One region of the Acetobacteroides hydrogenigenes genome, then DNA from elsewhere that is predicted to be linked to it. Evidence: riboswitches for the same ligand, from Rfam matches in the RefSeq annotation. Region 1 holds a riboswitch; the other holds the start of a gene.

Evidence for each region. Region 1 has a riboswitch for cobalamin ahead of CLV25_RS12940 (TonB-dependent receptor plug domain-containing protein). Riboswitches for the same ligand answer to the same signal wherever they lie in the genome.
Region 2: linked by a shared signal. The riboswitch ahead of CLV25_RS10490 (TonB-dependent receptor plug domain-containing protein) and the one ahead of CLV25_RS12940 (TonB-dependent receptor plug domain-containing protein) in region 1 are both predicted to bind cobalamin.

What each region holds. Positions count from the first base shown of each region.
Region 1 covers NZ_SLWB01000014.1:94,093-102,765, forward strand. Annotated here, with positions in the region: gene CLV25_RS12905 (cobyric acid synthase) at 1-169, shown strand, start outside; gene CLV25_RS12910 (aminotransferase class I/II-fold pyridoxal phosphate-dependent enzyme) at 295-1,314, shown strand; gene cbiB (adenosylcobinamide-phosphate synthase CbiB) at 1,302-2,237, shown strand; gene CLV25_RS12920 (AAA family ATPase) at 2,234-2,791, shown strand; gene CLV25_RS12925 (ABC transporter substrate-binding protein) at 3,091-4,221, shown strand; gene CLV25_RS12930 (iron ABC transporter permease) at 4,221-5,261, shown strand; gene CLV25_RS12935 (ABC transporter ATP-binding protein) at 5,272-6,276, shown strand; cobalamin riboswitch at 6,277-6,452, shown strand; gene CLV25_RS12940 (TonB-dependent receptor plug domain-containing protein) at 6,502-8,673, shown strand, end outside.
Region 2 covers NZ_SLWB01000010.1:2,093-10,765, forward strand. Annotated here, with positions in the region: gene CLV25_RS10485 (DUF5074 domain-containing protein) at 1-989, opposite strand, end outside; gene CLV25_RS10490 (TonB-dependent receptor plug domain-containing protein) at 1,043-2,920, opposite strand; cobalamin riboswitch at 3,035-3,227, opposite strand; gene CLV25_RS10495 (S4 domain-containing protein) at 3,605-4,045, shown strand; gene CLV25_RS10500 (adenosylcobinamide-GDP ribazoletransferase) at 4,125-4,874, shown strand; RNA gene ffs (signal recognition particle sRNA small type) at 4,987-5,086, opposite strand; gene CLV25_RS10510 (DUF4199 domain-containing protein) at 5,188-5,724, shown strand; gene CLV25_RS10515 (glycosyltransferase family 2 protein) at 5,755-6,711, shown strand; gene gap (type I glyceraldehyde-3-phosphate dehydrogenase) at 7,346-8,350, shown strand; gene CLV25_RS10525 (ABC transporter permease) at 8,416-8,673, opposite strand, start outside.

The sequences.
Region 1 (8,673 bases):
TAATGCAGTGGTGATAGACCATCTGCTTGCCCCTTTTAAATCGCAGCTCGAAACACGAACCTTCGACTACAAGGAGTTTAAGGAGGAGCAGTACAACCTGCTTGCCAACCATGTGCGCAGATATGTAGATGTGGAGAAGGTTTATGAGATGTTAGAAATTAGACGTTAGATAATAGATGTTAGACATTAGATTGAGGATGCTAGACTATGAGATACGGTTCGAGCTTAAGGCTGGCGTAAGCAAATCTAAAATCTAATGTCTAAAGTCTAACATCTGTTTAAAACAACAAGATTATGCTTTTTGGTCATGGAGACGATATCGCTACTTGTGAAGTTCCTATTGTAGGGAACTTCAGCTCCAACGTATGGTACGATGGTTACGTTGCCGACTTGCAGAACGTGGTATCTGAGGCATTAACCGATATCACCAGCTATCCCGAGCCCGATGCGCGCAGCTTGCGTATGCTTCTGGCCGAGGTTAACGGTGTAGCCCTTCCCAACGTGCTGGTGAGCAACGGAGCAATTGAGGCTATCTACCTGATAGCACAGGCATGGCGCAAGAGCCGTTCGTTGGTAGTGGTACCCACATTCAGCGAGTACGAGGATGCCTGCCGGATTCACGAGCACGAGCTGCTATTCCTAAATGAGGATGATTTTGTTGGGGTCATTCCCGATGTCGCCGACATGGTGTGGATTTGCAATCCGAACAATCCAACAGGCAGAGTATGGACTCGCAACCAGCTGCTGCAGCTTCTAGAAGCTAATCCCGATAAGCTATTTGTGATAGACCAATCGTACGCCACATTTTGCACCGAAGAGCTACTGCATGCTACCGATGTGCTCGATTATAGTAACCTGATAATTATTGGGTCGCTTACCAAGTGCTACGCCATTCCTGGTATCCGAGTGGGCTACGTGGTGTCTGCCGCCGATAATGTGGCGCAGTTGCTTCAGGTTCGCATACCGTGGTCGGTTAACACCATTGCGGTAGCCGTTGCCAAGCATTTTATTGTAAATGGCGATAAGTACCCGCTGCCCTTAGTGCGTTGGCTTACCCAAAAGGAGCAGCTATGCGAGCAGCTCGCTGCTATTGATTTTGTAGAGGTTCTACCCTCGGAAACCCCATTCTTCCTGCTGAGGCTAAAGAGGGGTAATGCAGCCCAGCTAAAGCAGTATCTTATAAAGGAGTATGGGTTGCTCATACGCAACGCCTCCAATTTCCGTGGGCTAAACGCCTCATATGTGCGCATCTCTCCTCAGGATGATGCCATCAACCAAAAACTTGTAAATGCGCTGAAGCAATGGAAACCGTAAACACTGCTATAGCAGGGCTCATTCTGGGGTATCTCCTCGATTTGCTGCTTGGCGATCCTGCTTGGCTTCCGCATCCTATCGTACTATTTGGGAAGATGGTTCATCATTGTGAGAAGCTGTTGCGACGTGGAAGCGTTCTTATCGCAAAGGGTGCTCTTGGTGCTTTCGCTTTGGTAGGCATAACCTTTGTCCTATTCTTTGGATTGATGCATTGGGTAAAGCAGCTTCCACTTGTCGTGGGGATTGGCATTACAGCCCTCTTTGTCTTCTACGGATTGGCGAATCGTACGCTTATTTGGGAGGTGCGCAACGTATTTAAGTCATTAGAGAAAGATATTGATAGCGGCAGGAATGCCGTAGGACGCATTGTAGGGCGCGATACTTCCGCGCTAACTGATGCGCAAATACGCAAGGCAGCTCTCGAAACGCTCTCCGAAAACCTGAGCGATGGGGTGGTTGCGCCACTCTTCTACTATGCGCTGCTTGGCATTCCGGGGATGATGGCCTACAAGATGGTTAACACGCTCGACTCCATGTGGGGCTACAAAAACGAGCGATTCCTCCTCTTCGGTCGTGCGGCTGCCCGCTTAGACGATGTTGCCAACTTTATTCCATCACGCCTTACCGCATTGCTTATGGCAACAGTATCGTTTAGCTGGCGCTCGTTTGATTTCATTGTAAGATTCGGATCAAAGCATACTAGTCCAAACTCAGGTTATCCCGAGGCTGCTTTGGCAGGCATTCTAAATTGCCAATTTGGTGGCGGTAGCTACTACGGAGGCGTATTCCATAGCAAGCCTACCATTGGCGAATACAGTAGGACGTTTACAATGGAAGATATGCAGGTGGCAACTCGTGTGAACCATTTGGTAACGCTGGTTGCAGTGCTAATAATATCGTTAACCCTAACGCTGCTGCCATGAACGGACATTTTGTGATAAGCGGAGGTCCGGGCACAGGCAAATCGACGCTGATAGCAGCGCTACGCGAGGCAGGTATGCCCTGCTTCGACGAGGTGTCGCGCCAGATAATTGTGGAAGCCAACAAAAACGGCACCGACCTGCTGCCATGGAGCAACCTGGAGGCTTTTGCCGCCGAGTGTCACCGTCGTATGAAAGCCCTACTACTCGAAAAGGAGGTGAAGGGGCTCTGCTTTTACGACAGGGGCATTCCAGACATCATTGCCTACCTGCGCAATGGTGGTAAACCTGTTCCTGAATACCTATTTAGCGATGGTAAACGCTACGCCAAGCAGGTTTTGGTGGCTCCTCCATGGCAGGAGATATTTGTGAACGATAGCGAGCGACCTCAATCCTTCGAGGAGTGCCAAAGACTACACAACCTGCTGCTGGAAGCATATACCGAATTGGGCTATCGGGTAGTGATGCTGCCAAAGGTTTCGGTGGAGCAGCGGGTGGCATTTGTAATTAGCACCATGCGCGAGTTCAGTGTACAGGAGGAAATGTGCTGCATATAGAAAAAGAAAACCGGAAGTGGAGCAAAGCGAAATGTTGCTGCTTTTATGCTCCCACAGCCAGTAGGAAGGAAAGTGAAGCTGCATTTTAGCACCCACGGTCAGTGGGAAGGAAAGTGAAGCTGCATTTTGGCTCCCACGGCCAGTGGGAAGGAAAGCGAAGCTGCATTTTGGCTCCCACGGCCAGTGGGAAGGAAAGCGAAGCTGCATTTTGGCTCCCACGGCCAGTAGAGGAGGTAATTCTTCAAAACGAAGGCCCCTAGGCGGGGGTAAGTTGAGAAACAAATAAAAAAGATCATACAATGAATAGAAATCTAATCGCATTCATTCTTTTGGCTGTAAGCCTCATTGGAGTTTCCTGCAACAAGGGTGGCAGCAAAAGAGCTGGAATGAAGGATGGAAAGAAAGTTGAATTGCAGGATGCAAAAGGCTTTACCATAACCGAATTCGACGGCTACAAGGTAGTAGAAGTGGTGAATCCTTGGAAGGATTCGGTGCTGCTGCACCGCTATATTCTGGTAAGTAGAGAAGCTTCCATTCCCGACAATCTGCCCGAAGGCGATGTGGTTCGTGTTCCTGTTTCAAAAATATCGTGCCTCTACTCGGTTTTTGTCGGCTCGCTCGAACTCCTCGGCCAGGTATCGACCATCACAAGCGTTGCCGAAGAGCGTTACATCGAGAATCAAATGGTAAAGCAAGGAATTGCTAGCGGCAAAATTAAGCTGCTTGGCGAGGCTTCGGCAGTAAACGTCGAGGGGCTTATCGACTCCAACCCCGATATTGTTCTGGTTTCACCATTCAAGGATATGGGATACGGGAAGATGGATAAGGCCGGTATTCCGATTGTTGAGGTGGCCTCGTATATGGAGAACAGTCCGCTGGCACGCGCCGAGTGGATTAAGTTCTTTGCTCTTTTTTACGGAAAGGAGAAGCAGGCCGATTCGATCTATTCTGCCCTCTGCGATAGATACGGTAAGGTTCGCGAAATCGCAAAGGGGGCAAAGGTTAAGCCCTCCATATTTGCCGATAAGAAATTTGGTCAGGTGTGGAATATGCCTAGCGGCAATAGCTACATGTCCAGCTTTTTTAGGGATGCAGGTGCCAGCTATTTATGGGACGATGTGAAGCAAAGCGGGGTAATTCCGCTCTCCTTCGAAGCCGTTTATCAGAAAGCAGAAAATGCCGACTACTGGCTGGTAAAGTACAACAAACCTCAGGATATGACCTACGACGATCTTGGAAAAGAGTACGATGGATACAAGATGTTCAAGGCGTACAAGACCCGTAAGGTTATCCACTGCAATACCAACCGAATTTCGTACTACGAAAAGGGCGTGATGGAGCCAGATGTGATTCTTGCCGACTTGGTAAAGATTCTTCATCCGGAGCTGCTTCCCAATCATAAGCAGGTATACTTTCAGCTGATGAAGTAATGAGAAGACCTGCTGTAAATACAACGATTGTAGCGGTATGCGCGGTTCTAATTGCCGTTCTCTTTTTGGCAAACCTTGCCTACGGCTCAATCCATATACCAATTGATGCTGTAACCCGAATCCTTCTTGGTGGCGATGGAGAACGCACATCGTGGACCAACATTGTGCTGGTTACGCGCCTACCACAGGCAATAACAGCGCTGTTTGCCGGAGCTGCGCTCGCTGTTAGCGGGCTGATGCTGCAAACTATGTTTCAGAACCCGCTTGCCGGACCATCACTGTTGGGTATTAGCGCAGGTGCTAACCTTGGTGTGGCTATCGTTATGCTTTTTTTGGGTGGAACCATGGGGCAGTACGGATCGCTGGGCATTGGCGGACACCTTTTGGTGGTAGTTTCTGCTTTTGTTGGCGCATCTGCCATTCTTGGTTTGGTATTGGTGCTGTCGAATTACATAAAAAGCAACTTGGTGCTGCTCATAGCGGGCATCATGATTGGATATATCGCCTCATCGGCCATATCGATACTAAATTTTTACGCCTCGCACGAAAATGTGCATGCCTTTGTGATGTGGGGTATGGGCGATTTCTCCAGTATATCGCTAAAGCAGATACCATTCTTCGTTACTGCGGTGAGTGTTGGACTGCTTATCGCGCTTTTACTCATCAAATCGCTGAATGCGCTGCTGCTGGGACAACGGTACGCCGAAAATTTGGGAGTTGCACTGCAAAAAACTCGCTTGCTGATTCTTCTTAGTGCCGGATTGCTGATTGCGGTAACCACCGCATTCTGCGGACCAGTTGCTTTCCTAGGACTTGCGGTTCCCCACATTGCTCGGATGCTGCTCGGATCGGTAGATCATCGTTCGCTGCTGCCGTTTACGCTGATTTTAGGAGCGCTATTGGCTCTTCTGTGTAATCTGCTAACCACGCTGCCGGGCTCAGGATCTATTCTGCCACTAAACGCTATAACGCCGATGCTAGGAGGACCTGTTATGCTTTACGTAATCCTTAACAGGAGCAAAAGTCAAGGTTTAAACTAAAAAGATTGCCATGAGAAACCTGCTAAAGACAACCGATCTTAATATTGGCTACCAGCTACGTGGCGAACAAAAGGTGGTGCACCAAAAGATGAACCTTAGCTTAGCCAAAGGCGAGCTGACATCGCTGCTAGGTGTAAATGGGGTTGGCAAATCAACGCTCCTAAGGACGTTGGCTGGCTTTCAACCCAAGTTATCGGGCGATATATTGCTTGATGGAAGATCTATCGACAGTTTTTCGCAGCGCGAGCGGGCTAAGCTGGTAAGCGTGGTGCTTACCGATCAGGTGGTGGTGGGCGATCTGTTCGTCTACGAAGTGATAGCCCTTGGCCGTCATCCCTATCTGGGCTTCTTTGGGCGACTAACCTCGGAAGACCATAAGGTTATCGAAGAGGTTGTTCATAGCGTAGGTATCGGCGAGCTAACCCACCGTCGCATCAGCTCGCTGAGCGATGGCGAGCGACAAAAGGTGATGATTGCAAAGGCGCTTGCACAGCAAACGCCAATAATCATTCTGGATGAGCCAACGGCTTTCCTTGATCTTCCCAGCCGTATCGAGATAACCATGCTGCTGCGCAAGCTCACCGATAAAATGGATAAGGCGATACTTCTTTCGACGCACGACTTGGATTTAGCGCTCGATCTTTCCGATAAGATTTGGCTAATGGGTAAGGAGCGTGAAGTAGCATGTGGCGCTCCCGAGGACTTGGTGCTATCGGGTGCATTCAACTCCTACTTCGAGCGCGACAGCATCATCTTCGACCGAAGCATCGGACGCTTCCGTTTAAATGAGAAGCACGAGAAACTAATATCTCTTGATGCCGATGCAGGAAGCCACTTCTGGATCGAAAAGGCGTTGCATCGTAATGGGATTGCCGTTGCAAATAAGAATGTAAAAGCAGAAAACCATCTTCGGGTGGTTAGAGATGCCACGAAACCGTACAAGTTGGTCTCGGTTGGCTGTAAAGAAATGGAATTTGAAACAATAAACGAGCTACTAGTAGAGCTGAAAAATTGATATACTCCTTACCGCAAGGTGAAAGGGACGCCTTTAAAAGGGAATCAGGTGCAAATCCTGAGCAGACCCGCTACTGTAACCGTCAGCAACATCCTGATAAGTGGTCACTGCCTAATGGTGGGAAGGCACAGCGATGCGACGGAAGCCAGGAAACCTGCCTTGTTGGTGCAAACGATGATGCCCTCGTGGGAGTAGGGCTATTGTTTAATTTATTATAACCATTAAATGAAAAAGGTTTTAGTTGCGGCATTGCTTGTTGCCGGATTAATTCGAACAGCAGGTGCTGCAAGTGCCTACGAATCTGACAGCATAAAGATGAACCTCAAGGTAGATGAGGTGGTAGTTGTTGGACAGCGGATGGCAGTAAAGAAGGAGAACGTCTCTCAACGTATCGAGATGATTCATTTAGCTCTTATCGAAAGGGCTCCACAAAAAGATTTGACCTCTATTCTTAAGGAAAATGCGGGGCTCGATGTGGTGCAGTATCCCGGCATTCTTTCGGGGGTGAGCATCCGTGGCTTTCGCCCCGAAAATGGGAAGTTGAACTCCAAAACGCTAATACTAATAAACGGTCGCCCTGCAGGAAGTGCCAACTTAAGCATGATAGATCTATCGAACGTCGAAAGGATTGAAGTGCTCAAAGGTCCTGCATCGGCGCTTTACGGTCCAACGGCAATGGGTGGCGTTGTAAACATCATCACCAAAAATAGCAAGGGGGCTATTGGTGGAACAGCATCCTTCAGCTACGGATCGTGCGATAAGGTAAACTCGTCGGTGTCGGTGGGTGGTTCTATCGCACCTAAGCTCGATTTTGATGCCGGATTCTCCATCTCGAATAACCCCAAAGATTACAAGATGGGCAAGGGGAACATCTTTAGAGGATGGCTCGGCGGCGGCGAGGTTACCAACTTCTACAAGAAGACTGGAGCAGAGACTACCGATCCCGATAAGCGTGGCGATGGAGACACCCGTCCGTTTACTAAGTACACCAAAACCAACATGGATCTACGCTTGGGCTACGATATCTGTCGCGATTGGAAGCTGAATGCCTACGTAAACCGCTCTATTGCCAACGATGTGGAGTCGCCCGGCGACATAGCGTATGGAACAACTCCTACCCGCAAGGATTTGAACTATACTTCCGGCGATATCTCGCTAACCGGATCAATTGGTCGTAACGTAACCGCAATGGTAAAAGGATACTATGGCAGGGATGTTTCGGATGATGAGGTGATTTATGAGAAGAAGGCGTTTGTTACTCCTTACCTATCGATATCGAGGGAACTGGAGTGGAGCGGAGTGCAGGCGCAAAGCGTTGTTCGCATTAATCAGCATCATATTACCATTGGCGTTGATTATGCCCACTCGCAATCGCTAAGCGAGCGCTACAACAACCTTGGGGAGCGAATCAAGCCATACAATCAGGACTTCGCACTAAGAAATTTTGGTCTTTACGTTCAGGGTAATCTCGAATTCTTTAAGGGCAAGCTGTTGGCCAGCCTTGGAGGTCGTTACGACTTCAACAAGTACGACCTAAAGCAAACCGAGAAAATGACCAATCCTGCCAATAAGGAGAATAACGCCATCTTTAGCCCTAGCTTAGGCATAACCTACAAGGTACTACCGGGGCTATCCATCAAGGCCAATGCCGGGAGCGGCTTCTCCTATGCCGATGTTTACCAGCTGGCCGGCTACTCAGAGGTGTTCGACACCAAAAATAAGACGGTAGCCATCACCGTAGGAAATAAGAATTTGAAGAACCTTGAATCGAAATCGTTTGATCTTGGAGTATCATACAATAAGAATGGCTGGAGCACTGAGCTTGGCTACTTTAGAACAGAGTCGAAGAATAACGGCGTACAGGTATTTGTGGATGTAACCGCCGATAACCTGAACAACCTTGAGGTGAAGTACACCACCAAAGATGGCAAGTTCATCTATGCCGATGGAAGCGAGATCAAGGGACTGAACACTTTCCAGAATGCCAGCACCGGTACAATTGATGGTCTTGAGGCTAGCGTTGCCTATAACTTTGGCTATCTTGCAGCAAATCGATTCGATTTAACCTCGTACATCAAGTTCACCTCCATCCTAAACGCTAACGAGGAGCTCGATGAGTACGGCTTAGGTAAGATGAGTCACCGCATGCTTAATGTAGCCGACAATAATATCGTCTATGGAACCGATTACAAGAGCAACAAGCTATCAGCAGGCTTCAAGGGACGCTACGTTGGCTACCGCTACGACCGTAACTGGAGCTTCTACGATCAGTACGTAGAGGTGCGTTACCCTCAAATGATGACCTTGGATCTATATTTAGGTTACGATGTAACCAAAAAGATAAGTCTGATGGGCTATGTAAGCAACGTAACCGACGAGAACTACTACGAGAAGCGT
Region 2 (8,673 bases), on a different contig from region 1:
TTGTAACGAATCATCTTGTGGGTAAGAGAGGTATAAGGAGCAGTCATAGCCATTATTTCACCATTAGAAGGATTGATGGCTAATCCATAAAAATCGCCACTAATGAATGGCTTTGTTGGAGCCGCAGCTGCCGCAATGTCCATTTGGAAGATACCGGGTGCTCCATAGCTTCCTATATAGTAAAGCTTATCCTTGGTGCTGCTTATCTGAAGTCTATCAGGATTAAAGCCTTCTATGTTAATTTTAGTAACTTCATAATTAGATGGATTAATCTTGCAAATAGCACCTTTAGTGCTATTTGCTGAATTTGTCCAATCGGTATAGCCTGCGCATACAACCCATACTACTCCTGTCTTATCTACCACAAATGCTTTAGGAGAATCTGCTACATTAATGGTTCTTTCAATGGTGTTGTTGCTAAGATTGATAACCGATATGGTGTTATTTTTACCACCGCTTCCAGCGCTATTGGCTACATAAAGCTTATTATTATAAATAACCATTCCTTCTGGATCAGATCCTACTTTAATAGACCCCGTAACCTTATTCTCTTTAAGATTAACTATAGCTATCTCATCATTTTTCCAAGCGCTTACATAGCCTGTTTTTCCATTTACAACCATATAGCGAGGACCTTCTACTGGAATCATAGCGTATTTCTTGCAGGAGTACTTGCTTACGGCAACTATCTTGTTCGATCCGTTGAGAACTAAATAGGCTGAAGTATCTGCCACCGCAATACTTTGGAGTACGTCACCCAACTCCTCCTTGTTCACCTTATAGTAAACGTCGTTGGCAAGGCTATCGCCGTTGGTGTAGTAGAGCGAAATCGATGCCTCATTCTTTCCGAAGCTTCCCTCGTTGACGATCACCATTCCTTGGGTAAGGTCGTAGCGTTGCTTAGGTTTTGCAGGCGAATCATCATCATCGCAAGCTGTAAACTGTATTGCAGCACCTAGCAGAAGGGCCGCGTAAAGTAGCTTTTTCATGTTTCTATTGTTGGTTTATTGTTGATTACTTCTATTGTCGGTATATGCTGAGGCTACCTCTGCTTTCCAAAGCTTACGGATACTCCGGCTTGGAAGGTTCTTAGCGGTAGCGCGTAGCCTTTTACCATTTGGTAGTCCCTGTTCCAGATGTTATCTATCCGTGCGAATGGTCGCATACCGCCCCAGCTAAAGTGCATCTGTGCTTCAACCACAACCGAGCCTATGCTGTACGGATTCAGCCAGTCGGTGTTGCTGATGTAGTAGCGCCTACCCGTATACGAATGTGCGTACCGGATGCTATACCACTTTGTTTGAAGGTAAATAGCGGCGCTTCCTTTGTATTTCGGCTTGTACGGAAGCTGCTGTCCTTTTACAGCCGATCCCGAGGTCTGATCGGTCGATCGCGTAAACAGCCCCGAGAGATCCACCCCCAGCGTGGTACGATTCAGCTGCTGCTTGGCCGTAATGTTGGCCTCGGCACCTCTCGACCATACCGACTTCACGTTTTGAGGAGTCCAGATCGACCCGCTTGGCATCCACAGAATCCAGTTGTCGACGTTGTTGTTGAATGCAGCCGTCTTTACCGAAAGCAAGAACCCTTTCTTCATGTACAGGTAGTCCAGCCCCAGCTCTTCGCCGTAGCCGTCTTCCGGTTTCAGATCCGGATTTCCCCATCCCGTCCAGTACAGATCGTTAAACGAAGGCACTCGGTAGTTTCGCGATACGTTCCCCCTTAGCTGTAGCCCAGGTAGTAGCCTTTTTTGTAAACCTACCGACCAAGTCATAGGCGATGCATCGCCATTTATAAGCTCCTGCCGAATGCTTGCAAATGCCTCGAACCCACCATTGCTGGTGCGGAAGCGATATCCAAGCACACCGGCAGGTCGGTATCGCTCTTTGGCGTCAGGATAGTTGGTAGAGGAGGCTCTCTCGTACGATGCGTTTATACCGCCCTCCAGCGTGCTGCCCGCGCTAAGGGTCACAATGGCTTCGCCCTCCAGCTGTCCCTGTGTGGTATGGTGATTCGATCGTTCTATGCCCGGATTGCGGTATTTCTGCCAGTCGTTAAAGAGTGCCGACTTTACGTTGAAGCGAACCCGATGGCGCGTAGCTTGCCATTGCGCTGCTGCTCTAAGAAAACGGTTGTAGTCGTATTCGCTGCTCATGGTGTTGCTCACCATCGGGGGGTACTGGTTGTATCCGTCCTGTCCCCAAACCGATACCACCAGCTTGTCGTTGCCAGTAAGCGCAAATGTTCCGGTTTCCATGATTCCGCCCTTGGAGTAGCGGGCGTTTATCTGCCTATCGCGGTTGTCGCTGCTGTTAACTTTGTAGTCGTTCTCGGCTTCGGTGTAGAATAGTCGGGTGGATAGCGCCATTTTAGAGCCGCTGTAGGTGTGCTTGGCTCCGGTGTACGAAAGGCCGTAGCTACCTACCGACTGCATCACCTCGCCGCTATGCCCTTCGCCAAGATTCAGGGTGTTGTCCAGGTGAATAACTCCGCCAATGGCACCGCTGCCAAACAGCGCGCCGTTTCCGCCCTGCTGTACCACCACTTGATCTACAAAGAAGGTAGGGATGCTTCCGAAGTTAACCCCGGCGTTCATGGTGCTCTGCAGGTTGATGCCGTTCCAGAGCACGGCCGTATGCGAAGAGTTTAATCCGCGCATCGACACGTTCGAGGTCCCTCCCGGACTGTAGCTGTTTACCGTAACCGCAGCTTGGCTGGTAAGCAGTTCGGAGAGTAGCATGCTGCTGTTCTGCCGAAGTTCGGTTGGCGAAACTATTTTTAGCGATAGCCCCGACGTGTAGCGCTTAAGTTTGCTGCTTACCACTACCTCTTTAAGGTGTATGGTATCCGCAATGGGCCTTTCCTCAGGAAGATTCCCTGGAATGGAAAGCGCGCTAAAAAGAAGAACGTTAAGTAACATGTTTTACAAATGATCAAAATCGTTAGCGATTCAACCATTTAAAACCTGCGAATAAAAAGATGTGATGCTGTAAGCAATGTAAAAGAATTACACCAAGCCCTTTATCCGAAAGCTATAAATGTTCACGTTCTGGCAGGTCTTCTGGCTTGTTCCCCTTTTATCGGCCTTCCCGTCCCAACCGGACAGTGGCATTTGGATGGTGATAAAAGGTTTTGGTAGAACTTACAGCAGCGGTAACTGCTCGGGATTTTCACCCGATTCCCTTTTCGCCCCGCATATGGCGGAAACCAAAACTGGCGCAAAGATAGGCTTAATTTATGTACTCAAAGGCGAATTAGCTTTTTTCTTTTCAGATTTCCTAAAAGTGCCCCACTTTTCGGCTTTTGCTAAATGCTAACCGTATCATGTTAATTTTTTTTTGCAATAATGTTTGCTACAATCGGTAAAAGAATATTTTTGCAAAATGCCTTATTCAGAAACAGGTGCGGAGTGAATGGATTATCCACTATCTCTGCACCTTTTGTTTCTAAGCTTAGGCATGAGCTAGCCATGCTATTGTATCCTTCTGTAACAATCCTACGACAATCGATTAACGCTAGATGTAAGGCGTTTGGAGTATGTTGGCAGAAATAGCTAACTTCGTGGCTGGATGTATAACTACTGCATCTTTCAACATCAAATTTTATGCAACAACGTAAAAAGGATGCCGTTCGCCTTAATAAGCTAATTAGCGACGCTGGGTTTTGTTCGCGTCGAGAGGCCGACGAGTATATTGCGCAAGAACGCGTTACCGTTAATGGACATACCGCAGAAGTGGGCGATAAAGCTTTTAAAACAGACTTTATTCGAATTGACGGAGAGCCGCTTCGATTTGTTGAAAAGGTTGTGGCAGAAAAGAAACAGCCCGAATTTCGCTCTAAACGTATAGGTCGAAACCTAGGGACAGAGGAAAAAAAGTCCAAACCAGTTCCGGCAGAAAAGGAATATGAGCGAGCGCCTAAGGGAGGTAAGCAGTCGGGTAAAACAGGTCTCGTTAAAAAGGCTGATTCAAAAGAAAGAGCATCAACAAAGCCCGAAAAGAAGGTAGGTGCTGCAAAAAAATGGTTCTCTAGCCGCAAAAAGTAGCCAACAACCTGTACTCTTCGCTTTTCATTTCATAAGTTTGTGTGAAATATCACCGCTAAGCCCAAAGTCTGCATTAATAATGTTTCGAAGAATTGCTGCAACGATATCTCTGTTCACCCGAATTCCTATTGCACGATGGATGTCAATCTCCCATGTGGAATACGGGAGAACCGCTCCATTTTATGCTATTGTAGGATGGATTGTTGGTGGGCTTGTTGCGCTGGTATTCTACTTGGTCGATTTCCTATTTACCCAACCCGTTACGGTTGCCATTGCGTTAACCTTTTCTGTTTTTTTGACAGGAGGTTTGCAGGAAGGAGGCTTAGCCTATTTCTTCGATAACCTAGGAGGTAGGCATGGGCAACGCTTCTACGTTAAAAATAGGACCGATAAGCAAATTGGCATACAAGGTATTCTTGGTGTTGCGCTAGCGCTGATACTTCAGTTTGCAATACTGCAAGAGCTAAGCCCCGCTTTGGTTCCTTGGATTATCCTTTCGGGCGAAAGCTTATCGCGCTTGGCAACCATTACATTAATAGATACCAATAGGTACCTACGGCCAAAGGAAGGATACGATGCCGCCCCGGCTTTTAGTAAGTTGGGTATAGATGGCTGGCTTATTGTTCTGGCTACAGGAACTCTTCCATTTTTGCTAACGCTTAAGTTGAAAATTTGGTTTGCGATTATACCTCTGGTTGCCGTTCGTATTATTATGGAGATTTTCTTTAAACGATTTAGGGGCGGAGTTAACTTTGAGGAGTGTTTGGCAACTCAGCAGTTTTGCCTGATCGCATTTTACTTAGGTGTTTCAGCAATTCCTAATGTATAGATAGGTCTCGTAAAAGCATTAATGCTAAAAGGCCTCGAAGAATGCTTCTTCGAGGCCTTTTTATTGAATAGTTTAATGCTCGCGTATCGTTGCGTTTGGGTATAAACGCAAAAAAGGGTAAGCTACTTACATCGCACCGCTACAACCGCTTACCCTTGCTACCTTCCGGTCCTGGGGGGATTCAGCAGGAGCTGGTCGTGTAAGACTTACCCGGGCACAAAAGTACAACAAAATCCGAAGAAGCCAAATAAAATATGCAGGCATTCGCCAAAACTGCTATCTTTGACAATCATTAACCATTAAACGCAAACTTATGGAAGAAGAAGTAAAGGTATCGACATCAGAGATGCTTAAATCGGCATCAATGAATGGTGTTTACGTGTCATTAGTTCCAATTGTCATTGCTGTCCTGATCTTTGTAATGAATCCTTCATTTATAATGATGGGGGTATTGGGTATTCTTTCTTTTATTTTGACTTACATTTTGGTAGTGGTTCTTTCGATCAAGTATCGTAAAGAAAAGCTCGATAACAGGATGAAGTATGCCGATGCGCTGGTGTACACCCTGGTAGTGGGGTTAGTGGCAAGCATAATCTCCTCCGTTTTCAGCGCCTTTTACCAGTATGTTATAGATCCATCGTACATTGATAACATGGCGGTAAGAATGCAAAACTTTATGGAAGCTCAGAATGTTCCTCAAGCGCAGGTTGACGAGGCCATTGATGAAATAATGAAGGCTAAGGAAGTCGGAGCCTTCTTGGTTTCACAGCTTAAGTCTATTTTGATTTTTAACTTGCTAATTATCCTATTTGCACCTTTATTTGTAAAGAAAAGTGCACCTGTTTTTTAGGAACAGAGTTTTAAGGGTAAAATTTGACTAATGAGTAAGTTAGATATTTCGGTAGTAGTTCCGTTGTACAACGAGGAGGAGTCGCTCCCCGAATTGGCAGAGTGGATTGATAGGGTTATGAAAGCCAACGGCTTCTCTTTCGAGGTAATTATGGTCGACGATGGAAGTACCGATGACTCTTGGAGTGTTGTTGAAGAGTTGGCCTCAAAGTATTCCTTTGTTAGAGGAATTAGTTTTCTTCGCAACTATGGGAAATCGGCTGCGCTATATTCAGGATTCGATGCGGCTCAAGGCGATGTGGTGATTACCATGGATGCCGATTTGCAGGATAGCCCTAACGAGATCCCTGAGCTTTACCGAATGATAGTTGAAGAAAAGTACGACCTTGTGTCGGGTTGGAAGCAAAAGCGCTACGATCCCATCGGGAAGAGGCTTCCTAGCAAGTTCTTTAACGCCACAGCTCGTTTGGTTAGCGGCATTAAGCTCAACGATTTTAACTGTGGGCTTAAGGCGTATCGACGTAGAGTTATTAAGAGCATTGAAGTCTATGGAGAGATGCACCGCTATATTCCCGTTCTTGCAAAGCAGGCTGGCTTTAAGCGAATTGGAGAGAAAGTGGTAGAGCATCAGGCTCGAAAGTATGGCGTCACAAAGTTTGGTTGGGAGCGTTTTATTCATGGGTTCTTGGATCTGCTCTCAGTTGTGTTTGTGTCTAAATTCGGTAAAAAGCCAATGCACTTTTTTGGAACACTTGGCATAATAACCTTTTTAGTGGGAGGTATCTTATCCGGATTTATGATTGGCGAAAAGATATACCATCTAGCCAACCATATGAAGGTAAGAGAAGTTACGGACCAGCCTCTATTCTACATTTCGCTAACATTGGTTATTATAGGAGTGCAGCTCTTTCTTACAGGTTTTCTTGGAGAATTGGTTTCAAGAAGTTCTAGTGAGCGTAATAGCTACCAAATAGACAAAAGATTGTAAGATAAAATGTAAAAAAGGAGCCCTTAGCAAGGGCTCCTTTTTTGTTGACAGCGTCTCTTTTCTACCTGGAAAGAGGATGCTGTTTTGAAGCTTTCTTAAAAGATTAGTATCACTTCCCTTTTTTTAGCGGTCATCTAAATTCCTATACTTCCCCCCATTTCTGAAAAAAAAATTTTATCTTTAAAATTGTTTGGGGATAATTTTAAAGATCGCCAGATAAATACTAGATTCGCAGTATTAGTTAACGAGTTTTTTTGTACTAAAAACATGATAATAATGAAGAAGTTACTAGTTGTTCTGCTAGCATTGGTTGTTTTATCTGGAGTTGTGTCGTCATGTGCAAGTTCTTCAAAGCCTTGTCCTGCATACCCACAAGCACCAAATCGGAGGTAGTATTTCTTTGACCTTTCTAGTGTAACTTTTCAGGGGAATTCTTACAAGCCCTTAAGGGAGGGCGTTTTAGTTGGCTGGCTGTCGTTTGAATCATCTAAGATTTTTAAGATCAACAATGTAAATTAGTAATATTTTATACTATTACAATTGTTGGGCTGTTTGTTGGGGGTTGATGTATCCTCTAATTTGCTATCTTTGTGAATCGATAAACAGCAATTTATTTCATTATAACATTTAAGCTATGGCTAAAATCAAAGTTGGTATCAACGGATTCGGAAGAATCGGACGCTTAGCATTCCGTGCTGCACAAAAGCGTAATGATATGGAAGTTGTTGCAATCAACGACCTTATCGATGTTGAATACATGGCCTACATGCTAAAGTACGACTCTGTTCACGGTCGTTTTGATGGCACTGTAGAAGTAAAAGATGGACAGCTTATCGTTAATGGTAACGCTATCCGTGTAACAGCTTGCAAGAACCCAGCCGATATTAACTGGGGTGCTGTAGGTGCAGAGTATGTTATTGAGTCTACAGGTTTGTTCCTTACCAAGGACGCTTGCCAAGCTCACATCGAAGGTGGTGCAAAGCGTGTTGTAATGTCTGCTCCATCAAAGGACGATACCCCAATGTTCGTTATGGGTGTTAACCACACAACCTACAAGGGTGAGCAATTCGTATCAAACGCATCTTGTACTACTAACTGCTTAGCTCCTCTTGCTAAGGTTATCAACGATAAGTTTGGTATTATTGAGGGTCTTATGACTACAGTTCACGCTACTACCAACACTCAAAAGACTGTAGATGCTCCATCTGCTAAGGATTGGAGAGGTGGTCGTGCTGCTAATGGCAATATTATCCCATCATCAACTGGTGCTGCAAAGGCTGCTACTAAAGTTATCCCTGAACTTAAGGGTAAGCTTACTGGTATGTCTTTCCGCGTTCCAACTCTTGACGTATCTGTTGTTGACCTAACTTGCCGTATCGAGAAGGCTGCAACCTACGACGAAATCAAGGCTGCTGTTAAGGCTGCTTCTGAGAACGAGTTGAAGGGTATTCTAGGATACACTGAAGATGCTGTTGTATCTACCGACTTTATTTCTGATCCACGCACCTCTATCTTCGATGCTGAGGCTGGTATCATGCTTAACCCTAACTTTGTTAAGCTAGTATCTTGGTACGATAACGAGTGGGGTTATTCAAACAAGGTTCTTGACCTTATCGCCCACATGAGCACTGTAAAATAGTCTAGTACTATATAAAATAAAAAGGCCGACAATTGTCGGCCTTTTTATTTTTAGAGCTTTTCTATCTATTCGTACCTCAGGGCTTCAATTGGATCAAGTCGTGCTGCCTTTACGGCGGGAAGGTATCCAGAGGCTAAACCTACCCCAAAACTTAGCAGAATCCCAATGGCAATCCATCCCCAGGGAACAATAAAAGGACTCCCTATTAATGATGATATTACGTTGCCAATTAAAACACCTAGTATAATACCCAGCATCCCCCCCATTTGGCATATCATAATCGATTCGAAAAGGAACTGCTGCTTGATGTTTTTAGATTTTGC